DNA from 3 places in the Paenibacillus sp. FSL F4-0236 genome. Region 1 is predicted to be linked to each of the others. Evidence: predicted binding sites of a transcription regulator. Region 1 holds the regulator's gene; each other region holds the start of a gene.
What was found. Region 1 encodes NrdR, which represses ribonucleotide reductase genes. Its sites were predicted from a motif close to AACACNATATATNGTGTT; they were not measured.
Positions count from the first base shown of each region.

Region 2: nrdI (class Ib ribonucleoside-diphosphate reductase assembly flavoprotein NrdI) is a predicted target of NrdR. The motif match lies at 2,260-2,277, and genes of this name have one in related genera.
Region 3: NSQ29_RS16365 (adenosylcobalamin-dependent ribonucleoside-diphosphate reductase) is a predicted target of NrdR. The motif match lies at 3,335-3,352, and genes of this name have one in related genera.

Region 1 covers NZ_JBBOBK010000001.1:3,933,500-3,943,883, reverse strand. Annotated here, with positions in the region: gene polA (DNA polymerase I) at 1-1,667, shown strand, start outside; gene mutM (DNA-formamidopyrimidine glycosylase) at 1,720-2,556, shown strand; gene NSQ29_RS17815 (MntP/YtaF family protein) at 2,684-3,430, shown strand; gene coaE (dephospho-CoA kinase) at 3,440-4,036, shown strand; gene NSQ29_RS17805 (lytic transglycosylase domain-containing protein) at 4,033-4,596, shown strand; gene NSQ29_RS17800 (alpha/beta-type small acid-soluble spore protein) at 4,676-4,894, opposite strand; gene nrdR (transcriptional regulator NrdR) at 5,059-5,535, shown strand; tRNA gene NSQ29_RS17790 (tRNA-Ala) at 5,695-5,770, shown strand; tRNA gene NSQ29_RS17785 (tRNA-Lys) at 5,781-5,853, shown strand; gene NSQ29_RS17780 (hypothetical protein) at 6,370-6,591, opposite strand; gene NSQ29_RS17775 (hypothetical protein) at 6,776-7,606, opposite strand; gene NSQ29_RS17770 (S-layer homology domain-containing protein) at 8,142-10,384, shown strand, end outside.
Region 2 covers NZ_JBBOBK010000001.1:4,566,162-4,576,545, reverse strand. Annotated here, with positions in the region: gene nrdE (class 1b ribonucleoside-diphosphate reductase subunit alpha) at 1-1,842, opposite strand, end outside; gene nrdI (class Ib ribonucleoside-diphosphate reductase assembly flavoprotein NrdI) at 1,829-2,188, opposite strand; partial or broken gene NSQ29_RS20475 (RNA polymerase subunit sigma-70) at 2,670-2,873, shown strand; gene NSQ29_RS20470 (hypothetical protein) at 3,343-7,155, opposite strand; gene NSQ29_RS20465 (hypothetical protein) at 8,037-8,873, shown strand; gene NSQ29_RS20460 (hypothetical protein) at 8,955-9,995, shown strand; gene NSQ29_RS20455 (DUF4238 domain-containing protein) at 10,008-10,384, shown strand, end outside.
Region 3 covers NZ_JBBOBK010000001.1:3,596,111-3,606,494, forward strand. Annotated here, with positions in the region: gene NSQ29_RS16360 (hypothetical protein) at 1-306, opposite strand, end outside; gene NSQ29_RS16365 (adenosylcobalamin-dependent ribonucleoside-diphosphate reductase) at 515-3,151, opposite strand; gene NSQ29_RS16370 (DEAD/DEAH box helicase) at 3,567-5,312, shown strand; gene NSQ29_RS16375 (YqhG family protein) at 5,309-6,373, shown strand; gene NSQ29_RS16380 (hypothetical protein) at 6,529-7,560, shown strand; gene NSQ29_RS16385 (YqzE family protein) at 7,731-7,919, opposite strand; gene NSQ29_RS16390 (N-acetylmuramoyl-L-alanine amidase) at 8,102-8,854, shown strand; gene NSQ29_RS16395 (divergent polysaccharide deacetylase family protein) at 8,841-9,701, opposite strand; gene NSQ29_RS16400 (glycerol dehydrogenase) at 9,807-10,384, opposite strand, start outside.

The DNA.
Region 1 (10,384 bases):
GGGATAATCCGCATCGTGCCGAGGTGATCGGGGTAGGGCTATCTACTCTGGAGCGACATTATTATGTGCCGTTTGAATTACTACAGAAACCAGCGGCTGCGAAGCTACGCGACTGGCTAGGAGATGAGAAGGCTCCGAAGAGCGGATATGATCTTCACCGTGCTGATTTGGCACTGCATTGGCAGGGGATTGCTTTTGCAGGTGCAGCCCATGATGTGCAGCTGGCGGCTTATTTGCTGGATCCGACGGAAGCTAATCAGAACCTAAACGATCTCGCTACGAAATACGGTTTGCCAAGATTGTCACCTGATGAAGATGTATTTGGTAAGGGCGCCAAATATAAAATTCCTGAGCTTGAAATCTTAGGAAATCATGTCGCACGTAAGAGTGCTGCGGTACTTGGCATCGCCCAGAAACAACAGCAGGAATTGATTGAAACGGCGATGACCGGACTGTTCGAGGATCTCGAAATGCCATTATCACGTATTCTTGCGGATATGGAGAAACAGGGGATTGCAGTCAATGAAGGAGATCTTAAAGAGTTAGGAAAAGAATTCGAAGCTCAGATTTCAAAGCTGGTCACCGAAATTTATGAAATTTGTGGCACAGAGTTTAATTTGAATTCACCAAAGCAGTTGGGCGAGATCTTATTTGTAAAACTGGGTCTTCCTGTCGTCAAGAAGACGAAGACCGGATATTCAACAGACGCAGAGGTGCTGGAAAAGTTAGCACCGTATCACGATGTGGTACGTTTGATTCTACAATATCGCACGATTGCCAAATTGCAATCCACCTATGTAGAGGGGCTGCTCAAGGAAATTTCCCCGAAAACAGGGAAGGTGCATACATTCTATCGGCAGACGATTGCTGCGACAGGACGTCTTAGCAGCCAATTTCCGAACCTGCAGAACATTCCAATCCGCTTAGAAGAAGGACGTAAAATCCGTAAAGTGTTTGTTCCATCCGAACCGGGCTGGTCCATTCTGGCGGCGGATTATTCGCAGATTGAACTACGGGTACTTGCGCACATCTCCGGTGATGAGCGGATGAAGGAAGCTTTTCTCCATGATATGGATATTCACACGAAGACAGCGATGGATGTATTTGGAGTTACCGCCGATCAGGTTGATAGCAATATGCGTCGTGCTGCTAAAGCCGTTAACTTTGGTATCGTGTACGGAATCAGTGATTATGGTCTGTCGCAGAACTTGAATATTCCTCGCAAAGAAGCCGCTCAATTTATTGAGCAGTATTTCGAGGTATACCAAGGTGTACGTCGATATATGGATGATATCGTAGTTGATGCAAGGAAACATGGTTATGTAACCACGCTGCTGGAACGCCGTCGTTACTTGCCTGAGATTAATGCGAAGAACTTTAATTTACGTTCTTTTGCGGAACGTACAGCAATGAATACACCTATACAAGGAACTGCCGCTGATATTATTAAGCTGGCGATGGTGCATATGGACAAGGCGCTATTTGAGCGTGGGCTAAAGAGCCGTATGTTGCTTCAGGTACACGATGAGCTTGTATTCGAGGTGCCAGAGGATGAAATGGAGCTCATGAAGACGCTTTTGCCGGAAGTAATGGGTGGAGCATTGCAGTTATCGGTGCCGCTTAAAGCAGAGGTAAGTTTTGGTAGCAACTGGTACGAAGCGAAATAGGCTCCCTTTAAGGTGTGCATATCAGCTATAATGTAGTTGAGGTGAAGACATCATGCCGGAATTACCGGAAGTAGAGACAGTCAAGAGAACACTGAATGATTTAGTTAATGGAAAGCAGATAGAGAGTGTAACCGTCCGGTTGGCCCGGATTATTCAGCGGCCGGATGATATTCAGGCTTTTGCCAACCTGCTCGCAGGTCATAGCATTGTTAATGTTGAACGAAGAGGGAAATTTTTGCGCATCGTGTTAGACGGTTTGGTGCTGGTATCTCATTTACGGATGGAGGGCCGTTACGGACTTTTTTCGAACGAAGATCCACTGGACAAGCATACGCATGTGATATTCCATTTTACCGATGGCACTGAGCTGCGTTACACGGATGTTCGTCAGTTTGGTACAATGCATCTTTTTCAGATTGGTGAAGACCTCCAGCTGCCTCCTCTTAATAAACTAGGACAGGAGCCGCTGGAGCCATCCTTTACGCCGGAGAGGTTTAAGCAGATTGTATCAGGCAAAAGCACAAAAATTAAATCACTGCTGCTGAATCAGGAATATATCGTCGGCATAGGTAATATTTATGTAGATGAGTCGTTACATCGTGCAGGGATACATCCTGAAGTCAGCGCCAAAGATCTTTCGGATGAGCAACTTGATCAGCTACATCACGCTATTGTCAGTACGCTAACGGAAGCGGTAAACGCTGGTGGTTCGTCTGTAAAATCATATGTGAATGGTCAAGGTGAGAGCGGCACTTATCAGCAACAGCTGTTGATTTACGGTCGTAAAGATCAGCCGTGTAACCACTGTGGAACGATGATTGAGAAAACGGTTGTAGGTGGCCGCGGCACGCATTATTGTCCAAGCTGTCAGCGTAAGGTTGAAAACTGAAGAAGTAATTAGGTTGGCACCCACTACTTGTCCCGCCCATATACTGTGTGAAGAATGCTTAATAGAGAACGGAAGCTGAATGAAGTGTATTCTTCAGTGTTCCGGTTCTTCACAGGAGGGATTGCGGGTGCTCAGCCCATTTTTTTCACTAATATTACTAGCTTTTGCTTTGAGTTTGGATGGTTTTGGCGTTGGTATTACATATGGACTGCGTAAAATGAAAATACCATTGCTCTCCATTCTGATTATCTCGCTTTGTTCGGGGGTAGTTATCTGTGTATCTATGCAAGTGGGTGTTCTGCTTGCCAAGGTAGTGTCTCCACATGCAGCTTCTGAGGTTGGCGCTGTTATACTCGTGCTAATGGGGTGCTGGTCGCTCGTCCAGATGTTAATGCAGAAAGAGAAGGAACAGACAGGTGAGCGTAAAGTAGGTAGTGAAGAAAATGTGCTATCCACAGAAGCTCGGGCAGAGGTAGCTGTTGATACTGAAGATGTTGTAGAACAGGTTACCATGGCTCCTGAGCAGGCAAAGTCGGCTGTCTTTTCCCTTGAGTTACGACGATTGGGGATTGTTGTACAGATCTTACGTACTCCGTCTTCTGCAGATATGGATGATTCCGGGAGTATTTCTTCGATGGAGGCTATGCTGCTCGGGATTGCCCTCTCTCTAGATGCTTTTGGAGCTGGACTTGGCGCAGCATTGCTGGGGTTCAATCCGATATGGACATCACTTACAATTGCTCTGTTTAGTGGTACATTTCTATTGCTGGGCATGAAGACTGGATTAAGATTCGCCGGGAACTACTGGATGAAGCATGCTGCTGCACTACCCGCGTTATTATTAATTACAATGGGAATACTGAAGCTATTATGAGGTGAGTACATGATTATTGGCTTAACCGGAGGCATTGCATCCGGAAAAAGCACGGTGTCCGCACTGCTTGTGAGCAAGGGAGCGAGGCTGGTTGACGCGGATGTGATCGCCAGAGAAGTTATGCTCCCCGGTCATGAGGTGCTGGCTGCGGCTGTGAAACAATTCGGAAGCGAGATCCTCTCTTCGGATGGCACACTGAATAGGGGCAAGCTGGGGGACATTGTATTTCAAGACCCGGCGGCCCTGCAAGCCCTGAACAATCTGACGCATCCCGCAATCCGGCGTGAGATTAAAGAACGTATGAACAGCATGGAGGAAGAAGATCCAAAGAAGTTAACAATTGTGGATATCCCTCTTCTTTTCGAATCAGGACTCGAGAACATGTTCCATGAAATACTGGTGGTCTACGTGCCTCGTGAAGTGCAAATCGCTCGATTAATGGAACGTAACGGACTTTCTATAGAACAAGCAGAAGCACGCTTAAATGCACAGATGGATATTGAAGCGAAGCGTAACAAAGCGGACTATATCATTGACAACAGTGGCGAACTTGCGCACACTGAGCAACAGGTTGCTGTTCTTTGGGACAGGCTGGGCTTATCATGAAATGGTTACGTAAAAAAAGAGTCCTTCTTCTGTTATTCATTGGTTTTACTGCGATATTGTTTCTGAGTACGAACTGGATGTCCTGGTTTTATCCGATCCATTATAAAGATGAGATCCGTAAGCACAGCGTTACGTACGATATTGACCCATTTCTAGTGGCTTCGATTATCCGAGTGGAAACGAACTTCAAAACTGGACGAGAATCCAGAAAAGGTGCTATAGGTTTAATGCAGCTTATGCCGGATACCGCCAAATGGGCCCTTGAAAAGGCCAAGCTTCCTGATGTTTCTATGGAGGAACTAAAGCATGAACCATCAGCAAATATTGAATTAGGTACCTGGTATCTTTCAACATTATCCCGTCAATTCGAAGGTAAACCTACAGCGGTTATCGCTGCATATAATGCTGGACCGGGTAAAGTTCAAAAATGGCTGGATGAGGGGATCTGGGATGGAACGGATGCTACGATTAAGGATATTCCGTTTGGTGAAACCCGCCATTATGTACAGCGCGTCAACTATTACTATGATCAGTACACGGATATTTACAACGAATTCTAAAACCGTGTTATGTATAAAAAGAAGCATTAAACGATCTTGCGATCGTTTAATACTTCTTCAGTAAGCTTATGTGGACAGGTTATTTGTATTGACCTGCCAATTGTTGTTCTGCCAGGGTTACAAGACGTTTAGTGATGTAACCACCGATCGAACCATTTTCATAAGAAGTTTTATTGCCTTGGTAACCATCTGGGGAAAGCGTGATTCCGAGTTCTTGGGCAACTTCATATTTAAGTTGTTCCAAAGCACCACGGGAATTTGGAGCTACAAGGTTATTGGAGCTGTTGTTTTGGCTCATTGCTGTTCACCTCCTCTGTTGGTAACTGTATTATGTGCCGGACTTGCCATAATCATTACAATAAAAAAACGGTGATTTCTGGAAAAAATGAAATAGCCCTTTAAAAGCCGGATGTTTAACATACCGGGACTAAAAACATTATGTAATAGGAAGTGATGAAGCTTATGAAATGCCCTTACTGCGATCACACAAATACTAAAGTGCTCGACTCGCGACCAGCGAATGAGAATAAGTCCATCCGCCGCAGGCGTGAATGTGAGCGTTGCAGCAAACGGTTTACAACCTTTGAAATGATCGAGGAAACACCGTTAATCGTGATCAAAAAAGACGGCAGCCGCGAGGAGTTCAGCCGTGATAAAATACTGCGTGGTCTTATCCGTGCTTGCGAGAAACGCCCCGTCTCTGTAGAACGTCTAGAGAAGATCGTCTCTGAGGTAGAGAAATCCCTACGCGGTATCGCCGTAGCTGAGGTGGAGAGCCAACAGATCGGTGAGTTGGTTATGGAGCAGCTCTATCCAGTAGATGAAGTCGCCTACGTTCGCTTTGCTTCCGTATACCGCCAGTTTAAGGACATTAACATGTTTATGAAGGAACTGAAGGGTCTGCTATCTAAGAGCACTGGGGATCTGGACAGATTGTAGAGTTGTGGCTAGTCTAATGACTAAAAAAAGTGTTGACAGCGAAGGCGATTTTTTATATTATATAGGAGTCGCCTACGGCGCTTGGATTTGTCAGAATGACTTAAATACACCGAACTGAATTTTAGAATGTGTGATTACATACATCTGAAAATTACGTTTGGGGCCATAGCTCAGCTGGGAGAGCGCATCGCTGGCAGCGATGAGGTCAGGGGTTCGATCCCCCTTGGCTCCACCAAACTTCATATGGACTCTTAGCTCAGTTGGTAGAGCAGTAGACTCTTAATCTATTTGTCCAGGGTTCGAGCCCCTGAGAGTCCATCCTAAAGAAACGGCAGAAATGCCGTTTTTTTTGTTGTTCAGGAAGCGGAGTGACGATTTATTTGGTTTTGATCGTGGTATAGTTTGGGTAGATAAATCGTACAATGCAAAGAGAGCCGTGCGGAAACACGGCTCCCAGTGCAATAGCCGCTTTTAAGGGCGGCGGCTTTCAGGTATTACGGGCAGAAATAGACCGCATCCTTTGGACTAGGGCGGTCTATTTCTTTTTGAGGTAATTCAGAAGCTCAATGCTAAAAAGGTAGAACAAGTTGAAATGCAGGCTCTCCAGACCTATATTCCTGTTTGGCGCGAGGTATTTAAGAAAGCTTCTACTGCTAAAAAGAAAATGATGCTTAGTACGATCATTGAGTGTGTTAGGGTTTACCGAGATTCAGTAGAACTGACGTTAAAATTGAACATTAGCTCGTTTTTAGCGACTTCAAGTGTAAGTAGTCTAAAAGGTAATGATTATGATTTGAAGGCTGGCAACCAAGTGCATGGCATTCATTATGGAAATCAGTTTTCAGGCATTTTCCAGCCTAATTCATCATCCCACACGGCATCGATATCATCCAGGTGAACATGCCATTCACCACCGTCTACTTTTCTACGTATCTCGGTCAAACATTTCAACCAATGAAATAAATCGTTCAGCAAATCTTCAATCTGATCCGTCATGGACAGCTTGGTAGCGCCAGCGAAGATCTCCGTTGATCTGGACGAATCGAATTTGTACACTGTGAAAGACTCCGCCCGGTCTTTCCCTTCAAAATCCTGATCATAACGTTGGACAATGGCTGTGATAGCTTGTTGTTCGCTTTCTGTTAGGACGTATTCCCTCGTGCATGTGTAATAAATAGAAACACTGATAAGTCATTCCCCCCCAAACATAGAAATGGATGCGATATCCAGTTCCTGTTTATTACCCTCCAAAAGTCGAAAGCAAACTAGGCCAAACCTGCATTCTGGCGCCGCATGAAGGACAATTCATTTCCCCGGCCAAATACGGCAATTGGTTCAAAAAAGAGGAATCGCCAAGCTGATCGGCTCGCTCCGCCAGTATTTGATGTTCCGCTTCAATGAATGCCTCAACGGGAGTAACCTCATGTGCGGCCTGAAGGGGTTCGAATACCGGATCTTCCGCGAATGCTTGTATACGACCGCCTTCTCCGCTCGGCCACAAGTAAGCCTCTTGATTACATGCTCCGCAAACGGCCACATATTCGTCGCCAGCCGTAAAATTCAGAAACATGTTTGCCACGCTCTGGGATTCCCGATAAGCCGCGTCGGCAATGAGAACATATCTTTTTTCGGTATCGCTGCTTATTTCTTGTTTGGCGTAGGCCAACATCTCTGCAACAAGCGAAGCAAGCTCCGCTATCGCTTTTAAGTAAGATTGGTACATCTCCGCGCAAACCTCGTTTCCCGCTTCAGCAGCGAGTTCGTTCCAATCCGAGGGATACGGCTCAGATCTTGTTTTGTCATGACACGACTCGATAATCCCGCAAGTGATGTAGATTTCATGGCGCACTTCCATATTCTTTGATGCGAGAGCAAGTTTGGCCAGATAAGGTACTGCCGCGTAAGTGACGGTATAGATCGTATTTTGGTGATATAAGTGCTCCTGGAATAGCTCGTCGAAAACTTCTTTATCGAAATCAAGCATCAGACGCTCCAACAGTTCAGGTACCATTTCGCCCGACTCGTAAGGACCGGTTAGCTTGCCCCACAGTTCGCTGTTTAATTGTAACAAGAGGAATCACTCCCATCCCTATTCAAGTGGATACATTTTCTATATTATCCTATAAGATCGGCGGGTCCTGAATAGGGCAACGGATATACTCCCCCTCGAGAATAGGGCTTAAAGCCTAGGACGATTCCCCTTAATTCCACATCAAATGCCAAGATTTGTTCATGGGTCTAGTCGTTTTAGACTCCCATGACGGGTAGACGGAGAATGTGCAGGGCGTAGCGTATCCCCCTAGGCTCTATTTCCATAACATGAAGAAAAGCCAATTCTACTGAAATGGCTTTTTTTCTTTTTCACTACTCTTCGAAAGGATCACGATTTTGTACTATTAATTAGCATGAGATATGACAGAAATGTTGGCATGCTTGATTCACCTTAGAAGGCCGAATGTCCACATTTGTATATGTATTGTAAAGACAAGTATATCGATGAAACGAATGCCCCTACTTATAATAAAATTGCTGCAGCAGTTGAGCATGGAGGGTCATGCGGTAAGCTGGAGTAAAATTCGAGCTAATAAACAACGGGGGGGATCTTAGTGCGTTTACGGTATAGGAATATTTTTTTAGTGTTTTTTGTTACCGCTTTCATTTTAGTTGCCGTTTCATCGGAGAAGTCCGACGCCGCAACAGGTAATCTGGCTTTAGGAAAGACGGCTTATTCGTCGTCGAACGAAGTAGACTTTTTCGGGCCTGAGAAAGCGGTCGACGGTGGCAATCGGGATGCAAGCCGCTGGTCTTCGGAAAGAACGGATGACCAGTGGTTCTACGTTGATCTGGGCGAGCCTGTAGAAATTGGAAGAGTAATCATCAACTGGCAGACTCCGGCGGAACAATATCAAGTTCTTGTGTCTGACGATGCGGTAACCTGGAGGAACGTATTCGCGGACAACCGCGTGCTCGTCGCCCGCGGACCAGTCGAGGATACGATCGATTTTGAGCCGACACTGGCGCAATACGTTAAGTTCCAAGGAGTAACGCGACGTCCAATTGAGGATATCTATTACGGATACTCCTTCTGGGAATTCGAGGTATACAAGGGCAAACCGCTGTTGCCGCCTATGATGGATGCGGTCAAAAACAGCATCGTCGTCTCCGAGGGAGACACTCAGCTGAACCTGCCCGCTGTACCGGATGGGTATACGCTGACGCTGGTGAACACGGACAGCTTGCCGGTGATCGACGAGCAGGGCAATATTCATGCGCCGCTTGTGGATACTCAGGTTCAGCTGCTGCTGCAAATCGAGAGCGACAGCGATCCGACATATCTGTTAGCGGATAATGCGTTAGTCACCGTACCCGGTCTCTACGAGCAGACGAGCGATCGGAACCCGGAGCCGCGAGTCATTCCTTCTTTGCGTGAGTGGCTGGGCACAACCGGCGAGTTCCGCTTGACGGATAAATCCAATATCGTCATTCGCGCGGAGGATGAAGCGGCTCTGCAGGGGACGGCCAATATTTTGCGGAAGGACTTGCTTGATTTAACGAAGCTTCCGCTGACGGTTACGGTTGGTTCACCTCAAGAGGGAGACATCTATTTGGTGCTGGATGCCGCGCAAACGGGATTGGGGATAGAGGGCTATGAGCTGAATATCGGCGAATATACTTCCGTCGCTGGCTCCGATCAGACGGGCGTCATGTTCGGCACAAAAACGATCCTTCAACTGCTCGGCCACGATGCCGATCATAAGACGATGCCCAAGGGGCAATCGCGCGATTATCCGAAATACGCGGATCGAGGCTTCATGCTCGATGTGGGCCGCAAGTTTTATACGATCGAATTTTTGCGGGATTATGTGAAGTTGATGTCCTACTATAAGATGAACCGGTTCCAGATTCATCTGAACGATGATGTCGGCGATGTCGGTTACTTCCGTCTGGAGAGCGAGAAATTCCCGGGAGTGACGAGCAAGGACGGCTTCTATACGAAGCAGCAATTCAGAGACCTGCAGCTGCTTGGGATGGAATACGGCGTAAACGTCGTGCCGGAAATCGATACACCGGGCCATTCCGGCGCGTTCATCGCTTACGACCCTAGGTTGGGCAGCAACAATCAGCTGGATATCAATCGTCCGGAGACGCTCGACTTCATTAAAGAACTCTTTGACGAGTATCTCGACGGCAGCAATCCGACCTTCGTCGGCCCGGACGTGCACGTCGGCACGGATGAATATTTCGGCGACGACAAGGAGGCGTTCCGCAGGTACGCGGATATGCTCCTTAACCACATTAACAGCAAAGGCAAGCGCGCTCGTCTGTGGGGCAGTCTGTCCGCATATGACGGCACGACGCCAGTCAGCAACAATGCGACGATGGACATCTGGTATGAGCCGTACGGAAGTGTCTTGCAGGCTATTAAGCTTGGCTACGACGTTGTCAATACCAACACGAACTTGCTCTATATCGTTCCGCAACTGTACCGCAGCTATTTGAATTACGATTTTATTTACAATGAGTGGGAGCCTAACGATTGGCTGGAGACGAAGCTTCCTTATGGGCACCCGCAGGTAAAAGGCGGCATGTTCGCGCTCTGGAACGACGTGTCCGTAGAGAAGGGCGTCTCCATGGCGGACTCGCATCAGCGTATCTTGCCTTCCATGCAAGTGTTGGCGGAGAAGCTGTGGAGAGGCAACCGTGTCGACCGGAACTTTGCAAGCTTCCAGGCGGATGCCGCAAAGTACGTGGACCCGCCGGGTGTTCATCAGTCGCACAAGCTTCAAGTCGACAATGAGCGCAATATCGTTCTCGATTATACTTTCGACGAGGGCTTCGCGGATCGTTC
Region 2 (10,384 bases), 630 kb from region 1:
TGGACGCAGGTACGGCATCGGATAGTAAGTCGTTGAATTAGCATAAGTCCGTGTCTCAATCTGCTCTACAATAGGCATAACGCTTGAAGTAGCATTTTGAATATAGGAAATGCTGGCTGTCGGCGCAATTGCCAAACGGTAAGCATGGTACAGGCCATTTGCTTTTACTGCATCCCGCAGTTGTTCCCAGTCCGCAGGGGTTGGGATGAAAATATCTCCGAACAGCTCTTGTACCCTTGGCGCTACAGGGCGGTAATCCGTAGTCAGGTAACGCTCAAAATAAGCTCCTGTAGCATAATCAGAAGCCTCAAAACCATGGAAAGACCGGCCGGTTGCAGCAGCGATCTCCATGCTTTTCTCCAGTGAATGGTAGTTCATGGTCATGAAGAAGGTCCGGGCAAAATCGCGAGCCTGTTCGCTTTCATAAGCGATCTTGTTCTTGGCCAGATAGCCGTGCAGATTCATGACGCCGAGACCGACGGAGTGCATCTCTTTGTTAGCTTTGGCTACGCCTGGGGCATTAGAGATGCTGGTCATATCACTGACTGCAGTCAAGGCGATCATGCCTTCATGTACCGATTCACGGATTTTGCCATGCTCCATCACGTTGACAATGTTCAAGGAAGCCAGATTGCAGCTTACATCACGGCGGATGGTATCTTCCTGTCCGTAGTCAGCAATTTCTGAGGTCTCCTGCAGCTGGAAGATTTCTGTGCAGAGGTTGGACATTTTGATCTGTCCGACGTTTTTCAGGGCATGGGCCTCATTGGCGTTGCTCTTGTTCATAATATATGGATAGCCAGATTCCAGCTGGATCATGGCGATTTTGGTCAGCATATCCCGTGCGCTCATGGCCTTTCTCTTTTTGACACGTGGATCGGCTAGCAGCTTATCATACATTTCATCCAAATCCATGTCATCAAGATGTGTGCCATAAGCCTTGTACACACTGTAAGGGGCAAATACATGGAGCGGTTCATTGTCCTTCGCCAGCTTATAGAAGCGATTCGGAATGATCAGGCCGATGGACAGGGTTTTGAGTCTTGTTTTTTCGTCGGCGTTGATCTTCTTACTGTCGAGAAATTCAAGAACATCCCATCCAAAAATATTGTAGTAGGCGGCTCCAGAACCTTTACGTTGACCCATCTGGTCAGCATAGGAGAAGCCGTCTTCCATCAGCTTGAGCACAGGTATAATGCCCTTCGCCGCATCCTCGACACCCTTGATTGTCTCTCCGCGAGAACGGAGCTTGGACAGGTTGACAGCCACGCCACCGCCGATCTTCGATAGCTGCATGCAGGTGTTGAGCACATAGTTGATCGAATTAAGCGAGTCATCCATTTCGATAAGAAAACAGGAGACAAGCTCACCGCGCCGGCTCTTGCCGGCATTCAAGAATGTCGGAGTCGCTGGCTGCAGACGCTGCTCCATCATCGAACGGGCAAGCATGCCGGCAGTAGCGGCGTTGCCGCGTCCAAGATGAAGGGCGACTGCCGCCACACGGTCCGGATAATGCTCCAGATATTGCTTGCGGTCATTGCTTTTTACAGCGTAATCCGTATAGAACTTCGAAGCTGCCATATAGGATGGAAAGCTGAAGTTGTAGGCATGGGTAATTTGGTAAACTTCCTCAATTTCAGCCACGCTGTACTGCTCGTAAAAATTTTCGTAGAAATCCTGTTCAATCATATAATCAACCTTGGCTTTTGTATTCGCAAAAACCAGGCTCCGCCGTTCTACATCCCGCATAAATTCGGCTACTGCCTCAAGGTCTTTATCCAATTGAAAGAAACCACTTTCGTCTCTCTTCATCAACATGTTGTTTAGTTCAATATGCCGCAACTCGGCTCACCTCCTGTTTAATTCGTTCCACATCACCAAATGTGCCCGATAGCTCAAATTTACCGATAACTGGTACATTGTACCGATCTGCAATCAAGTCTGCGCTATGCGCGAACAGCTCGCCCCAGTTCTTGTTGCCGCTGGCGGCGATGCCTTTCAAATTGGAATAATTGTTCTTCAAGAAAGTAGACACCTTCTCTGGAATCTGTCCAAAGCCGGTGGTATATGTAATAAGCACATAGGGCTCGTCAATGGTCATATGCTCTTCAATCTGCACAGCTGGCAGCTTAAGCTTACCAATGAAGCGTTTGACGTTTCCGGTTTTTGAATCGTATGCGACTAGCATGGAGTCTCTCCCCCTGTATATATTACTGTAAAGATTGAATAGATAAGCTATAAATACTGGAAAATCATATGCATACTATATTTAGTGTGCGTTGTTTATTTTAATCACTATATGTTGAAAAGTCAACATGAAAAGTGCATCCTAACTAGTTGGAAATTGGTCTAGTAAACGCTCTATTAAAGTGTTAATATCACGAAAATACGCAGGTTGGAGCGGTTTGCTAAGGCAGCTGTGTTGTTTTTTGTGATGGATCTTACTGCATCTTTTTTATCATGACAAATTAGCGTCACTCCGTTGAGCAGAACTGGGAGCAGATGGATGAGATCATTAATGAAACTAAAGCGGAGAGACTAACAATGGGTTTGTACAATTTCCCCCGTACATGCACTTCTAGGCATCTACCCACATACAATAAGATGACCATGAACCCGTAAGGCTAACAGATCGGTTTCATTGTACAAGTGCGGGAGGTGTCGCCAAGTTGCCTGGATTCTTAAGTACGATCGCGTTGCTAATCAAAGAACTGACGTTGCTGGTATCCTACGTAAGGAACAACGCATTTCCACAGCCGCTCTCGGAGCAGGAGGAAAGCAAATACTTAGGCATGATGGCTGAAGGGGATGCTAAAGCCCGAAATTTGCTTATCGAGCACAATTTGAGACTTGTCGCCCATATAGTAAAGAGGTTATGGACACGATACGATGTCAGTCCAAGCTCATAGCATTAAATCCTGTGATGGAGAGTAGAATATTGATCATTTTAGTTTACTAGTTCCGTTGCTTTAATCTGAAGTTCATTGGTAAATATCCAAGAGTTATAGTTATTTAAAAAGGTGTGAAGGTTATAAATAATGGATTTGAGCCTGAAAATTAATTAAGAGTCGATTCGTCTTAAACTCAGGGAGATGATTTAAAACAGTGGAAATATAATAGAGTGCTGGTAATGATTGAAAAGTATGAAGTGATCACTGATAAAGCTGTATCATGAGTTTTAAGCTGCAGGAGTATGGTTTATTAATATTAACAGACTGCTCAAGTGTTGAGCAGTCTGTTTGACGAATATTTTGGTTAGGAATAATACTTAACGTCCTGACTGTAAATGTAGAGGAGAATTAGATGTGAAATTTAGAGTTTTATAAAGAAGGAGCATGCCAACTATTCAAATCTTTCGGTGAGCTCCCTATCTCGTGCCAATTCCCATTTGCGTTCAGAACGGATTTCTTCACTGAATGCTCTCTCTTCTTGGATGGCCCATTGTGAGACAATGTGATCCTCATGTTGTTTTAGCTGGGATATTAGTGGAATATATCTTTGCATAGCTTCTGCCCGAGAACCACTCCAAGAAGTCGGTCTAAATGTGTGTTTAAATTCCTCCAAAACTAAAACTGGATCGGAGGAATTCTTAATCAAAGTAATGGCGATTGGTGTCCACTCGATTCCATGTCCAAAATTTTTGTATGGCAATATAACAGATGATATTATTGGATTACGAACCTCTGGATCAATAGCACACCAATAAAGAATTACATCGTCATTGATGGCAGATAACGGATTTGTTGAAGAGTGTATTTCATCTGAAACTAGACGAGCCATGCTATAAACAACTTCTTCTTTTTCTAAAAAAACATCAAGAAATAATAATGGGTGTGTTAAAGCTATCGCTTCCAAAACATCATCAAAATCGGTGAGATAAATTTCATAGTTTTCGAGTGCTGTGGCAATTTTATTGGCTACTATTCGGATGTTTTCCGTCGCTTTTTCCTCTTCTTTATCAGAAAAACAGTATTTTACTAATAATGCTAGTTCATAATCCTTATGGGCTGCATAATTACGACTAAATGAATATTGCACGAGTAGTTCTTGTCCTAATGCAATAATTTCATCACTAATATTTCCCTTGTTCTCTCCGTGAATTTTCATTTGGAGTATTTTGATTGCAACGATGTTTCCTTCACTTTTTGAGGAAATGAGCTGTACTAATTCACAGAATTCACTATCGTCGATAGTATCGAGTACCCTTCCATACGATAAATTTTGATACATCCAAATTGGAGCTTTCTCTAGTTCAAGTGCCTGTTTTAAGCGTCCTAATCCTTTTTGGTTGATACTTACACTGGTCTGAAAGATAGGGAAATTTGCAGATAAATGCTGATTCATAACGGCTTCATCTAATAAGTTTTCACATAATTCATTATTAGTATTAGAAAGTCCATTTAAGTATCCTCGAAACAACTGAAAGTTACGCTTGGATTCCGGTATAGAGTCTAAATGATGTAGCATATTATTCCATATTCCTCTTAAATCACCAACGCTTTCCGACAAACCTTGGCCGAAATCAAAAATTCTTAGCCCCTCATTGCTTAAAAGTTCCGGCATCATTTTATCTACTAACTCCATATTGTAACCAATTTCTTGCCCAAGTGAGCGAGCAGTGTTTTGTATTTTAGCATAACTTTCAGTTATATCAGCTTCTTCTTCAATAGTATCAATTATGTCCAAAGCGCTTTTATAACCAGAGAGTGCGAATAGTCTGGCTTTATCAATCAAAGAACGTGGTGCCAGAATCTTAGTCAGATTATTTAATCTTTCAATAATACTTGTTGTCATTTCTTTTGCATCAAATCTAATTGTACTTTTTACGGCAGTCCATCCATCATTCCAAGTATGTTTCGCAGCAATATATTTAGTCATTATTTCTAATTCATCATACATCGCAGCTTTAGTCCATAAACCTCTGAATTTCATAGACAGAAGAGATCTAATTTTAAGGGCTAAAGAATTTTCAGCAACCGCTAATGGTAATACGTAATCAATAAATGTCTTGTACCAATGATTTATATCTGTCCTACATTTTGGTGACCAGCCATAGTCTCTTACATGAGCGCCAAATTCAAAACTGTAACTTGAACTGAAATGCCATGCTTCTAATGCTGCACTTAACAATGATACACCCAAATCTACTTGGTCTTCTGAGTCAGACTCTATTAAAGTAGAAATTACACTAACTCGCTGCTCGGGAGTTGCATGAGTGCCTGAGAGATAAATATAGAACAAAGATTTTAATAACTTTCTTATTGAATTATTATTTTCTTCGGAGTTTTCAACCAAAGCAAATCGACATAAAAGACGGGTAGCTCTTTCGAATAAAAGTGGGTCATATGCTATAGATCTAAGAATTCTAGTAAAATCAATGTAATGATCATTCTCACGTGAAAAAAATATATGAGAATTTTCCTTACTAATAACACCTTCTAGAAGAGATAAAACTGAGTTCGGATCTACAGGTGCTATATTTCTAAGTAGAGAAACACCGAACGCATTTAAACCCATAATATTGCCTAACAACCCAGAATCGGAAAGCCATTCTCTAGAAATCTCCTTTGCTGAATATGAATTGTGTAAGTATCCTAGTCGTCTAGAGAATGATTTTAATAATCTTTCTGATCCGCTATTAAAAAAAGTATCAGTTATAATATTAGCTGGTATGTTCTGAAGTGCTCTTTCAGCAAGTCTGTTTGCTATCGCATGTGGAAGCACTGCTCGCCAATGACTTCTCTCTTGAACAAGTTCACGTCGTTTGAGTTCAACTACATTTTCATAGATTTCACGAGCACTAAGATTTATTAGAGAACCAATTATTTTTAGTTCGTTATCGTCGACTTCACTTGTTCGAATGTCAAATGAGTAGACAAGCGAGCACACTTCCGCCACTTTGAGGAGTTTGTTATCCGGGATATTCCTTTGTTGAAATAATTTCTCGAATAAATCGTAATCTCTTAGTTGAGATATATCTTCTCCCTTTTCAATAGTTTTTGCTAATGCAATAGCAATGCGTGCATTACCACCTGCAAATTCGGCTATAGTTCTAGCACCAATTTCAGTTATATGAGCAAATCGGTTAAGAATAATTTTCTCAATTAAGTCACTGGATGCTGGCTCCAGACGATAAACTTCAGTTTCTTCAGGTTGATCATCTCTCACATCATATTCAACAGTCAGAAGACTAAGTTGACTTCCGGCTGCTGAACATATAGAAGTTAATCTTCTATGTAATTCTGGTGGACAGTTATCAACTATAAGTATTAGTGGTCTTTGGGAGGTAGTTAACATTTCAGCAAAATTTCTAGGGTCAGGATGGGGGCTATCACTAATATCCGAGTAAAATACATGAGATGAATTAAGTGCTCTCTCACCAATTCGACTATCAAATAAAGACTGTATTAAGCGTGTTTTTCCCACTCCAGATAAACCTATTAGACGTACTGAGGATCCTGGACGACTAAGAATACCTCGAAGTTCTTTTATTCCTTCTGTTACAGAAATTGCGTCGGATTTTAGCCTTGTTGTGTTATATAGACGGACACAGCCATCTGTAATATATACTTCATCAGTCCCACCCGGGCTGTTTGCCCAATTTCCGTAGGTTTTCCATCCTTGAATTGGACGACCTATCTTATGGCGTACCCACAAAATAAGGGAAGGATGAGAACGAACCCAACCAGCAATTCGCTCACGGTCATAAAAATCAACCTTAAGATGTGCCGCTTTTAAGTAATCCGAAACTGCGGTATGCATCGCTGTCCTACGATTTCTTAAAGCTGAGTCTGCTGTGGAGCCCTGGCTACTTACAATTATATATGCCCCATTATTATCCGCTAAATCTTTAATAACCTGCCGAAGCTGATTATCAGGACGCATTTCATCAATAATCGCAGCTCTTGGCATATCAGGTTTTTTAACCTGAAATCCCGTATTAGACCTTGGAATAAAACCATCATTTTGTAATGCTAAATCTACTTCTACACGAACATCTATACCACCATCACTAGCGTTTTGGTGTCCTCCCCATGTAACACCTGCAATTGGTAATCCCATATTATGCAGTTCTGCTTCACAAAGGAGCCCGATAAGTGATCTTAGGTCTGTATCATTAAGTTCTGTAATATCGTTTCCTGTTATATCTAGCATAAAAACCTCCTTTTAATAATTTTTGGATGATTTTTTTAAAAACTATTTTAAGTCGAAATCATATTTTATTTATACTATTCTTGTCTAATTCAAACAGAACATTTAGCATTTGGAAAAAGCTTTTTGGATTCTTTAACTTTCTCAGTAGAGCGAGAATCGAACCGTAAGTTAAGAAGTTTCTATTTTCAAGGAAGTACAGGGATTTAGAGAGCAGACTAGGATATCAGATATTTACATTGTTTAAAGGAAGATTACTTGAAAAAGCTATATAAGTGAATAAAGAAGCAAGGAAGTAAGTTGTTAGTTATTGAGCTATCTGAATGTTAAACATAATCAATATATTGAAAACACTACCCCTACCATATATTGTTTTTACAGATTTAAAATAACCCAACATATTGTATTTGTAAATATATTTTTACGAATATTCGTTCTGTAAAGGTTATTATAAGTTAGCCCACAATTAGTCCGCGTATTATCTGTAAAATTACATATGAATGGACGTGCCTGAGATTGATTGTTCTGAAATAATCGATTAAGAATAATGGTTTATTTACCAAAAAAGAGGTAATATGTTACATAATTGTGTAGACAGCTCAAGAGTGAGTAACTTGGGCCCTTTTCTGTGAATAGATGTAGCTCATTATACTTATTTCGGAGGAAAAGGAAATAAATTGTCGAACTCTATATAGTGCATTTTATTATATTAATGAAAATTGGTCTGGAAATTGGGAATCAATTTCTGCTCATTGGAGACTTATTATGGAGAGCGTATTTAAAGATTCGTTCAGCCTTATAGTGCCTGAAAATCATAGCAGTATTATTAATAAAGTAGCAGTAACAATTGAAGATTCTCATTAACTGCAGAGAGGCAGGTTAATATGGATTTCTTAAAATTACTACCTTTTCCACAAGTGATTAGTATTTTTGGTGTATTTATGTTGCTTGTTATTGTTATTGATTTTTTTAGGACCGCACCACCTGCTCGTCTGCTTGAAAATAGTAAAACAAGGTTATTACGAAGAATCATTAATGAACTAACTATTTTCATAGTAATTACAATACTTATTCTTTTTTTCGTATCTCCTCATGAAAGACCAATATTAATGGCAAGTTTATTTGGTGGGGTTATCATTACGAGTATTTTAGGACTCATATATGCAGAAGCTAAAAATAGTCGACTTCAATTATTTATTAACAGGTTGATAATAAAAATAATCGGAGAGAAGGGCTTCAAATTCTATAGAGTAGGGTTAAGTGCTGCGCATACACTTTTACTACTAACCTTTTATATATATTATACCGTGTTGATAACTAGTGGATTAAAAGAAGCATTAAATTTTAGTGGGACAACTAATTTTGATATTATTTATTATGCGTACTATGAGAATAAGTTTGTTGTATACGCATTTTTTATTCTAACGAGCACTATGTTCTTTATGTTTAAAAAACTGTATATGTCTCCAATAAATAAGATTTTTAAGGAGACTTTTAATAAGATACCTAAAGTTAGAATAAAATTAACCTCTGGAGAAGTGTTACAAGATCTATATATTTTTCAGACATCAGATGTGAAATTTATAATGGCAAGTAATGAAATTAACATCTCAAAATATTCAAAAACCTACCATATTCATAAAGATAAGATTGATTATATAGAGGCCAATAGTGATTCGAAAATTATTGATATGAAACAACAAAACCTTAAGAAGATATAATGATCTGATTCAACCCACATTGTAGGTAAAAATTTTATATCTGAGTATAGAGAATAATAAATAAAAGTAAGGAGGTATTAGATGATATTTAATATAGTATCAGAGTACCACCGGCAGTCTTTATTGGATAAACATCACAGATTCTTATCGTGGCAGCACTGCTATCGTTTTTTTAAAGGTAATCATGAGATGTTCAATGAAGAAAGAGTATTCGACCATGCTTGTTTACATTTATCTTTTTATCTGGCAAGTTGGGGGATGCTTAGAGGAGGGACATTTTTACTTCAAAAGGATTACAAAGTTCATGAATATCTTTTAAGAAAAGTTTTTATAGAAAAGAAGTATAAACAGTTCTACTCTCCTGAGCATGGCAATACTCCTTCACATCAATATTATGATGAAATTGAGATGCTCATAAAAGATGTGAAAGAATCCTATTCGAGTAATGTTACACCCGTTAATGGTAAAAATGAGATCATCTCAGTTAGTGACACACTTGCTTCAAAAATACTGTTAGGGCTATTTGGAATTGTTCCCGCTTACGATCGTTTTTTTGTGAGTGCGATGAAGATGCATGGATTAAACAAAACATCCCTTAACCGTGAGTCACTTGTTACTTTAGTAGATTTCTATCTGGATAATGAAGTCGAATTTAAGAAGTGTAGGGATTTAATCACAAGTGAAGGTAATGAATATACCCCTATGAAACTAGTTGATATGTACTTTTGGCAAGTCGGCTACATGATGAGTGAACCAAACAGATTTCCTCAATATGAACTTGAGATGATCAGTAAGTTTGCGGAGAATCAAGCAGCTATTAACAACAGACGCAGGAAACCTTCTACTCCAAGTAATAAAGATTCAGCTAAAAATAGCAGAGGTCTCACTGATGAAATTAGGCTATACATATTTGAGACTATTGTAAATGCAACAAAACAAGGTTTGGTTTATATCGATTTAATCTCAGGCGAAATACATAAAGAATTGAATTTGTCGAATAGAGTGCCTTCAGTATGTAGTGCTATGCTCAGTATTGAAGATGTAGAGATCGAGATTCTAAATGATACGCCTAGTGGTATGAGTTCAACAAAAAAGGTTCGTTATTGGTTACAAGAACGATAGGGGGTTCGTCCATTGAAGAATCTTAGAAAGAATCATCACTATGTATCACAATCCTATTTAAAGGCCTGGGCGAATAAACATAATAGAGTATGGACTTATCGGACTTTAGTTTCGCATAGTTCAGTCCCGGAGTGGTTTCAATCATCCGTTAAGAGCATAGCTAGTCACAATCATCTATTTACACGTAGTATTCTATGGGCTGATTCAGATGAAATTGAAGTATGGATGGATCAGGAAATAGAGACACCCGCGCAAATTGCTTTATCTAAAGCTCGTTCTGATGAGCCTTTGAGTAAACAAGAATGGGAGCAGCTGCTCAGATTTGTTGCACTTCAAGATATTCGTAATCCTGAAAGGTATATAGAACAATTAGAACGATGGAAGTTAGA
Region 3 (10,384 bases), 340 kb from region 1:
TACCCTAAATTCAATAAATTCTTTATCATATTCTGTATGTAGTTCTATAGTATCTAAATTATCAAGCAAAATAAGGAATTCACTTTCCAGTTTTTCTATTCCTTCATCAAATGCAAAAATATTAGTATTCTTTAAAGAATATATTAACTCACATCCGAGTTCACCAATTAAATCATTTCCCCAGAGAGTTTTTCTGCATGATTCGAAACCAAACAAATTATTATGTGGTGCGGGTACCTGCTCCTCCAAAAAATTAGTATCTACAATTATACTTCCCTTTTGAATTACACTAATTATCAAACTCATATAGTTAAAACCTCTCAATGATTATCTATAATTTTTGATTCTTTTTTCTTTTGTTTCTTTTGTTTCTTATAACATCATCAATAAATAAAAAAACAAGCGATCCATTGAGATAAAAGATTAACACTTCCTCTCGATGATCGCTTGCTTTTAGTAGCTATGCATAGTCACATTTCTAGTTTTTCCATAAAACATTTATTGGCTCTACCGTTTACCCGCAACGGCTATACCCGCAATTTCCGCAAGTCTTACAGCCCTCAATATTAATCAGCGAAGCGCCGCCGCAAGAAGGACAAAGGTCACGGGAAGCAGAAGTATGGTTATGCGCGCCATGTCCGCCCTGACCATCTTCAATAGAAGCTGCCGCAGGAACACTCGCTTTCAACTCCGCATTTAAAGCTTCATTGAAATCTTCTAGCTCCAAAGTTGCTGCAATCGGTGCAGGCAAATGATCATCATGAGCGTTATTCAGTACATGAGTCTCCAATGCCTTAGCTACAGCATCTGCAATGGATTCTACTCGATTCGCACCGAAGCCGATTGCACCTGATCCGCCGATACCTTTCAGATGTTTGATCAACAATTCTACCTTCTCACCATGATCTCCATAACGGAGGAACAAGGAGCAGACACGACCGAGTGCTTCTGCCATCGCAAAGACATCAGAACCTGCTTTACCTACATTCAGGAAGATTTCTGCCGGTGTGCCATCTAGATCATTGATCGTAATATACGCCATACCAAAAGGTGTGTTGATTTTATAGGTTGCGCCGCGCAGAACCTGCGGACGTTTTTTGTATTGTTTATCCAGCTCTTTAGTAGGAGCTTGAGGTGCTGGGCTTGCCGTTACAACATTTGCTTCAGGAGTCGTTGCAACTTCAACTGCTGGAGCTACCTCTTCTACTGCATCTTCCTTCTTCGAGGTTTGCAGAACTTGTACATCACGGCTACCATCACGGTAGATCGTAACGCCTTTACAGCCCAAATCGAAAGCCATTTCATATAGCTCAGCCGTCTCTTCTACTGTGAAGTCAGACGGGCAGTTGGCTGTCTTGGAAATCGAGCTATCTACCCAGCGTTGAATCGCTGCTTGCGCACGAATATGATCCTTAGCTGACAAATCCATCGAAGTCACGAAATAATCTGGCAGCTCTTCACCTGGATGAGCTTCAAGCCATTCTTGGGCGATTGGAACGAACTGCTCATCGTAGCCAAGGCGACTTTGACGGAAATATTTAAAAGCAAAATAAGGCTCAATACCTGTCGAGGTGCCAACCATTGTACCTGTGCTACCTGTAGGTGCTTGTGTTATCACTGTAACGTTACGCATGCCATGTTTACGGATCGCTTCACCAACCTCTGGATACGTTTCGAGCATATTTTTCATAAAGCCGCTCATTAAATATTTCTCTGTGTCAAAAGCTAGGAATGATCCCTTCTCACCAGCAATCTCTGCAGAAGCAAGGTATGCTTCACGAGCCATAAAGCCGTAAAGCTTGTCCAAAAACGCCAAAGATTCCGGGCTACCGTAACGGATGTTCAATTTGATCATCAGCTCAGCAAGACCCATCGTTCCGAGACCCACACGGCGTTCGTTTTTCTGATTCGCTTCATTTTCCGGGAAATGATAAGGCGTCTTATCAATGACATTGTCCAAGAAACGTACGGAATAACGCGTCGTAGTCGCGAGATCTTCCCAGTCTACATCATGATTCTTCTCATCGTAGAATTTGGACAGGTTCACAGCAGACAAATTGCAGACTCCCCAGCCTGGCAGTCCTTGCTCCCCACATGGGTTCGTACAAATGATCGGATTAAAATACCAGCTGTTGGACATCTGATTGTAGTATTCCATGAACACAACGCCTGGCTCAGCGGATTTCCAAGCGGATTCAATAATGGTGCGCCACACATCACGCGCTTTAACGGTGCGATAATGAATAACGTTTTTGCCCGCAGCCTTCCACTTGTCTAGATCGCCATCCCATACATCGTTGTACTCTGGATCTGTTGTATCCGGAAATACGAGATCCCAATCCAGATTTTCTTTTACAGCCTTCATAAAGCTATTGCTCACACATACCGAAAGGTTCGCATTCGTAACTTGACCCATCGTTTGCTTTACGGTAATGAAGTCCTCCACATCTGGATGCCAGTCATTAATCATGAGCATAAGTGCACCACGACGGCTACCGCCTTGTTCAATTAATCCAGTGGTATAGCTAAACAGACCGCCCCAAGATACAGAACCACTGGAAGAACCATTAACACCTCTCACAATTGCCCGGCGTGGACGTAGAGAGGATAGGTTAATCCCTACACCGCCACCACGAGCCATAATTTCTGTCATTTCAGCCAACGTCTGCATAATGCCGCCACGGCTATCTTTTGGAGAAGGAATTACATAACAGTTGAACAGGGTTAGTTCTTCACTAGCGCCTGCACCAGCAGCTATTCGTCCACCCGGTACGAGCTTCCAATCATCCAGAATCGAACGGAATTTACCCGCCCATTCTTCTTGAAGCTCAGGCGTCTTCTCCACAGAAGCCATAGCTGTAGACAGACGATCCCACATTTCCTCTGGTGTTTTTTCTATATTAAGCGTCAGCTTTTCAACATCTGATTTCACAAGTTCGCCGCTGCGCGTCTTCACGGTTACGATTCTGCCGTTACGTTCTACGATCTCTCCGACTTCCTTCGTGGGAAACTTCGGATCATCTTTTGTTAGAACGAGTACAACATCGCCCACTTTAGCATTATTGCTGTCGGCATCCTTCCAAGCATAACGATCCAAAAATATTTTTTCACTTAGCCCTTCAAGGCGTTGCTTACGTTCCACTTTACCCAATAGAAAAACCTCCCGCAATGTAGTAAATATTAGTTCCAGTTCAGGTGTGGGCGTACATTTTGTGACCCACAACAAAAACTTCCTTACACTTATCTTCCGTCTTACGGGTGTATGTAGGAAGTTCATCTTGTCAATAACAAATAGCAGCTACGCACTTTAAAAAAATAACATTTTCATGCTTTTGTCACAATATATTGTGTGCGTCAGCTTTTAAACTATACCACATATTGTATCGAAGGTCTTTTTCGAAAATAGAGTTAAGCAGCCGAAATATCGCAAACCTTGCCGCGTTTTCTCGCTTTTACTCTCTTTTTTAAAGGCTATCAAGAAAAATAGAAGGTTATGAATTCTCTTGTTTAAGAGCATACTACTCCTACGAATGATGATATGAAATAGCACCTGAGGAGGCTGTACCATGACGCAATTATTCCGTAATTCTCTACCTCACAAAGGTGGAAAGTCAGCGCCTATACTGCCTGTTCCTCTTTCTTTTGACCGGAATTGGCTGCAGGATCTAGAACTCAAACTAGATAAAGGTGGTCCATGGGGAGACTACCGTCTGTCCAAGCTTGCTGTGCAAGGTGAACAAACGGGTCTAGTAACCAGCTTCGATGAGCTGCAATGCATGAAGCATTTATCCGGATTATCCCCGCTTCCTCATCAGCTCGATACCGCGCATAAGGTTTTGTTTGAGATGTCGGGCCGCGCGATTCTTGCAGATGAGGTTGGACTAGGAAAGACGATTGAAGCAGGACTTGTACTCAAGGAATATCTTGTCCGCGGTCTAGTCTCTAAAGTGCTTATTCTGGTACCCGCTTCCCTCGTATTGCAGTGGGTCCGCGAGCTGAATGCCAAGTTTGGCATCTCTGCTGTTGCACAGAAAAAAGCATATTCCTGGGGGAATGCGATTGTCGTCGCATCTATGGATACCGCGAAGCGCGATCCTCATAAAGAGATGCTGCTGGAAAATGAATATGACATGTTGATTATTGATGAAGCGCATAAGCTGAAGAACAAGAAATCGACCAATTATCTATTTGTACAGCAATTACGCAAAAAATATTGCCTGCTCCTAACCGCTACTCCCGTTCAGAATGATCTGGGCGAGCTATTTAATTTGATCACTTTACTGAAACCGGGGCAACTAGGAAATCAGGGTGATTTTGCTTCGAATTTCGTCGTTGATAAACGCCAACCTAAGAATGAAGGTCAGCTAAGGGACGAGCTATCGAAGGTGATGATCCGCAATCGGCGTGGCGAAGGTCCAGTTAATTTTACGAAACGAAAAGTCCGTAATATTCCGCTAGTTCTTTCACAGGAAGAGAGAGTATTATATGACGCTGTCACTTCTTTTGTTAAAGATCAGTATCAGGAATCAGGCGGCAATCTTAGCAGCATGCTTTCCTTGGTAACGCTTCAGCGTGAGGTGTGCAGCAGTAGGGATGCCGTCTTCATCACTTTAGTTAATCTGATCAAGAAGCTGCCTGCTGATTCGCCGAAACGCGATCGGATGATGGAGCTATTGCAGACACTTCGTACGGTTAAGACCAATACCAAAGCCGAAACAACACTATCTCTCATTCAAGAAATGAATGAAAAGGTCATCGTTTTTACAGAGTATCGCGCGACTCAAGAATATTTGCTTCAGTATTTCCGCGAACATGGGCTAATGTGTGTTTCTTATTCCGGCGGGATGAATCGTGGTAAAAAGGACTGGATGATGGACCTCTTCCGCGGTCGTGCTCAAGTCATGATCGCTACTGAGGCGGGTGGTGAGGGCATTAACCTGCAGTTCTGTCACCACATGATCAACTTCGATCTGCCTTGGAATCCCATGAGAGTAGAACAACGGATTGGGCGGGTGCACCGGTTAGGTCAGGAAAATGACGTGGTTATCTATAATTTGTCCACACAAGGTACGATTGAAGAACATATCCTTCATCTGCTACACGAGAAGATCAATATGTTCGAAATGGTCATTGGCGGGCTGGATGTGATTCTGGAGCGTTTTGAGAAGAAAGAATCACTGGAGAAAAGTTTATACAAAATCATGCTCGAATCCCGCTCCGATGAAGAGCTGCGACATGAGTTAGATCATATCGGTGAATCCCTAAGTGAGTTGACTCAGGGTATTAAAAAGGAAAGTGAGACTGCGACATGACCCTCAACTCACAGGAAGTACGCAAACATGTAATGGATTATCTGGAGGCGACAGAATGCTCCATTATTGAAGTATCGCCCATTCACGTAACTGTAAAGCTATCGCCAAGAGCTGACAGAATGCTAACAGATCGACCTTATTATTGGGGGTTCGTGGAACGTACTGGTGTTGATCCGGAGACACTCTCTTTCACTTTTGTATTTGATCCGGAAAAATACGATAGCCAGGCAGCTATAGAAGTTCCGCCAACGGTAAATCACAGCATCGGAGCATTGAATCCGCCAATTACCGGAAACCCAGCGATGGGCGCCACAACAGATGCTGAGGCTAGCGCAGATCTATTGAATCCAACATCACCTGAATCTAATGTGGTTCATGTCCCCTCCTCAAATCCAGAAGATAGCATCCTAGCCCGCTACTTCGGTATTGTACCTGCATTGCCCCGAATTGGGCCCGGTATGATAAGACGTGAAGATATCATCTATGGTAGCAAGCGCCTGCAGCAAATTTGGAGTGCGGCGCAAGATGAAGGGAAATGCCTTTACTTATTTGAAGATCCCGGTAGCAGGCAGCGGAATACACTCTTCTCTGCAGCTTATGAACCGTGGCTCGGCGTCTGCTATAAAGTGGAGATGAGCTGCGATTTGAAACGGGAAGAACTGCATTATCTTGGAATATCGCTGACAAAAGGGACCATCATTGATGACTTTAACACTAAGATAGCCTCGCGGGAGATGATCCCCCGTTTACCAGAAAACGTCCATATTCAGCCTTATGAATTAACAGTGACAGCCGCTACAGATTTATTAGAGGCTCATCTTACCTCTCATCTTGCCGAACTCGATTACACTTGGGCAGAACAGGCACGTGAGCGTCTTAGAATCGAGCTGGCTATCATTGATATTTATTACGGAGAGCTGCTGAAAGAGCCTGATGAAGAAAAACGTTTAGGCACTCAAGAGCAGTATAACCGTCGTCGACAGGAGACCATTTGGCAATATGAGCCGCAAATTGCAGTTTCTGCGATAACCTACGGACTGTTTCATCTGCGAAGCCTATAGAATGCGACCCTACTCGCTAAAAGCAGGCAAAAAAACAAGAGAACTTCCGCCTTCAAGCGCGACAGCAAGCAACAGCCTTTTTATAGCCTGTCCACTACAATAGAGTAAAGCTTAACTTTCCTGACATTTCTTAACAAAGAAAGGTGATCGACGCCATGAAAATAAGTTTGCGGCGGAGGCTGAAACTTGCGGGTCAAGGATGCCTCCTCCTGCTTCTAAGCTTTGGACTGTTTGTATCCAGTTCTGGTTCCCCTTCAGCACTGGCGCTGGCCAGAGTAAGTGTGATCCAGTCAGTCACGCAGGATGCAATTCCTGTATTGAAGATGAGTACCTTACCTTCACCCAGTACGGTCCAAGAATTCGCTAAGGCTATACTGAACAAGCTCGCTGCAGAAGCTCCATTTACAGCCTGGAAGGATGCAAGGATAGAATATTATCCCCTTGGTCCAGGTACACATGGCTGGCTTGTAAATGTAATGAAAGGCGAAGAGCGGATCGGATACATGATCATTTCCGCCACCGATACAGGCGGATATATGCTAAGTGAATATGGAGCCGGCACTTACGGACTCCCATACAGTTTAAATGATCTGCGCCAGTTTTTGGTGCAGAAAGGTCTCATTACATCATCTTTTTCAGGAACAATAAACCTTACTGCTTTATATGCACCACTTCTACCGGTCTGGAAAATAACCATTGACGAAAAGACGGTTTACATCAATGCTTCCGTACCGCAAATTTTACCTTGGACACTGAGCAAGGCGGAAGAAGTCCTTAAAGAGCAGCCTCCAGCAACAGATGTAATTACTAATCTTAATCCTGACGTATCACCGTTATCGGCCTTCAATAGTGGAGGGTCAGATGATCCTTACGAAGATATCCTATGGCTGACTGCTCCTAAACTAACTACAGTGAGCGGCGACAATATCGCACTTCTGATCAGACCTAAGGAAAGCATCGCTTATCAAGCTGCTGGGCGAAACGACCTTGTCGGGGCACCGTTTATGATTACAGGCTATCAGAGCTGGCAGTCTTCTCAAGGTCAAGCTGAGAACAATAAAACTACCGTATACGCGGCCTCAGGCCCTGAAGGAAAACGATACTTACCACTCACTGCACTACAAAATAATGGAACACTGCATAAGCTGCCAGACAAAACGACCAAAGCACTCGGATATAATCGTTAACACAAGCATAAACGCCTTCGGCGTCCTTATGAGGACGGTAAGTGTTTATGCGAGAAATAGAAGGATAATTTATAACGTAAGCATATAAATTCTATATTTAAACAAATGCAAATAACCTTCCACTGCCACCCATGAATAATGGCACTGGAAGGTTATTTGCTATTTAACCTTTAGTCTTTTTTATCATGACTCCACTTACTTCGCCAGATAGACCACCCAAGCGGGAGCATGCCAAACCATTTCTGTGACCACGGCTGCTTCGTAGCCGCTCTACGAGCATGAATGGCACGCGGATCCTCGATATATACGACTACCTTCTCCGTTATATACTTTACAAGCTCATCGCCACCGGAAGCCATTTTAACACCTCCTAAAATGTAAGTGAATTCAGATTATCAGTATCCGTTCCATGGTCTTAGTGTGCACCACTCCACTTGGATCTAAACTACAGACTTCTGATTTGTCGAATAGGTTTACCTATTAAAGCACAATCTAACAAAGAATCCATAAGACGTTATTCACTTGCAAGGAGGCGTTTCACTTGAACAACTGGAGAAAACAATCCTTTTCCAGAACAGCAGCTGCTCTATGTGGCTTTCGAATCACTCTAACTACCCTAGGACTACTAATGTTGTTTATGGGCAGCTCCTTAGCCTCTGCGACACCAGAGAAACCCGTGATGAAGGATGACCGTCAGCATTTATTAGGTCACGGACACCGTATGATCCTAATTGATGCGGGACACGGAGGCATCGACGGTGGAACTTCCTACGGTAATATTCTTGAAAAAGATATCACCTTAGATATCTCACGTCGATTATTTCTACTTCTGGGTAGCGATGGCTTTGACGTTGCTTTAAATCGCAATGGAGATTATGCCCCAAGTGATGAGAACCGCTGGCTGCGTAGTAAATCTCGACATCTGCGGGATCTTGCACAGCGTAAAGAGCTCGCTGAGACATTACCTGCTACTGTAGTGGTAAGCATCCATATTAACTGGGCGCCTTCCCCTTCCAAACATGGTCCACTTGTATTGTACCGTCAAGAGGGCCGTAGCTTCATGCTTGCTAAGTCCATTCAGCATCAGCTAAACAATCTTTACGATGTCGAGGCTCATCCAAGACCAGGCAAGCCCTTTTATTTACTCAACAAAATAACCGCCACAACTGTTATCGTTGAGGCGGGTTTTGTAAGCAGTCCGACTGACCGCGCAAAGTTATGCACCCCTAAAGGGCAGCAACAAATCGCTGAAGCCATCGCTGATGGTATTGTAGCTTATCTTATGGAAGTTTAAGTTGGGAGCTCCATTTCATCTCGTTTTTAACCAGATCAGAAATCCCTATAAACTCAACATTGTCTTTCATCTGTTCAATACCGCTGCGGATTCCTGCGGCGGTCTCTTTCCCAAATACACCAACATGACCAATCGTTACACAAAATCGTTGATCCTTCGCCATGTCTTTGACGAGACCCATTTGTTTCAGAACATGACTTGCTGTATGTGTGTCATCTAAAAAGATATGGTTCTCTACGCGTGGCAACCCCATACGATAAGCCATATTGCCAGCAACGGAACGGTAGTTGGTCTTGCTGTCTACAAAAAACAATCCTCGTTCTTTGCATACAGATAAGATTACTGCCATAATCCGCTCATCTCCGGTAATTTTCGAACCCATATGGTTATTTATCCCGATCGCATAAGGAACATTATCGAGTGCTGCCTCAACCTTTTGTCGCACTTCCTCATCGGACATTTTGGCCAATATGGCTCCTGGTCCAAGCCATTTAGGATTACCTTGGCGCGGCTCCATCGGCAAATGAACCAGAACATCATCTCCGCGTTCATGGGCGCGGGTGGCATCCTTTACGGATGTAGGTAAAAAAGGCATGACGGCTACAGTAAGCTTTATCGGTAACGAGAACATTTCATCTGTCCCCTTCATGCCATTGCCGAAATCGTCAATAATGATAGCGACCTTATCACGTTTGGGTGCACTCTCTTCAAGCTGCGTATTTGTAGCGTTGTCTTTAGACGTGGCAGCAGAGACAGCCGGCGTAGCCGGAACAATTGTGGTAATCAATACTGCAGCAACAGCAAGCCAATTCAGTAAGTAACGTTTAACCTTTCGACTGTCCTTCATCAAGAGGAACGCCTCCTTCGTCTTAAACAATTGTTCTCATTGTTTGGTTCAAGAAGGTTAAATATGTACGGGGAGGGTTCGCAATAATTTACAATCGAGCTGTTGCTAATGCCCGCGCTTGTCTGTGGCAAGGATTGCTTCCAGCACATCCACAGATTGAACTTCAAATGGCATATTCTTCATTGGGCTATCCTGGGAGCAGCTAGCTTCTGCCACTACCATTAATTTATCGATCTCGCTACTGGTGATCCCAAGCTCCTTAAGTGTAACGGGAAGGCCGACTTTTTTGCAGAAAGCAATGACCTGAGCGATCTCATCTTCTGAAGCCTTCTCCAAGACCAACTGCACGATCGTAGCAAAGGCAACCTTCTCACCATGTAACACATTCCTGCATTCCTCATGCAGGGTCAGTCCGTTATGAATAGCATGGGCTGCAGCAAGCCCACCGCTCTCAAACCCAACGCCGCTCAAGTAAATATTAGCTTCAACAATATGTTCCACTGCAGAAGAGGTGATCCCCTGTTTAACATCCAGGAGTGCGGATTCACCTTCAGCAAGAAGTGTGTCCAGACAAGCACGTGCTAAAGAGAACGCTGCGATTGTGCTAGTCCCGCCTGCATGAGTAACCGCTCCTGATTGACGGCAAGCTCTTGCTTCGTAATAGGTGGACAAAGCATCACCCA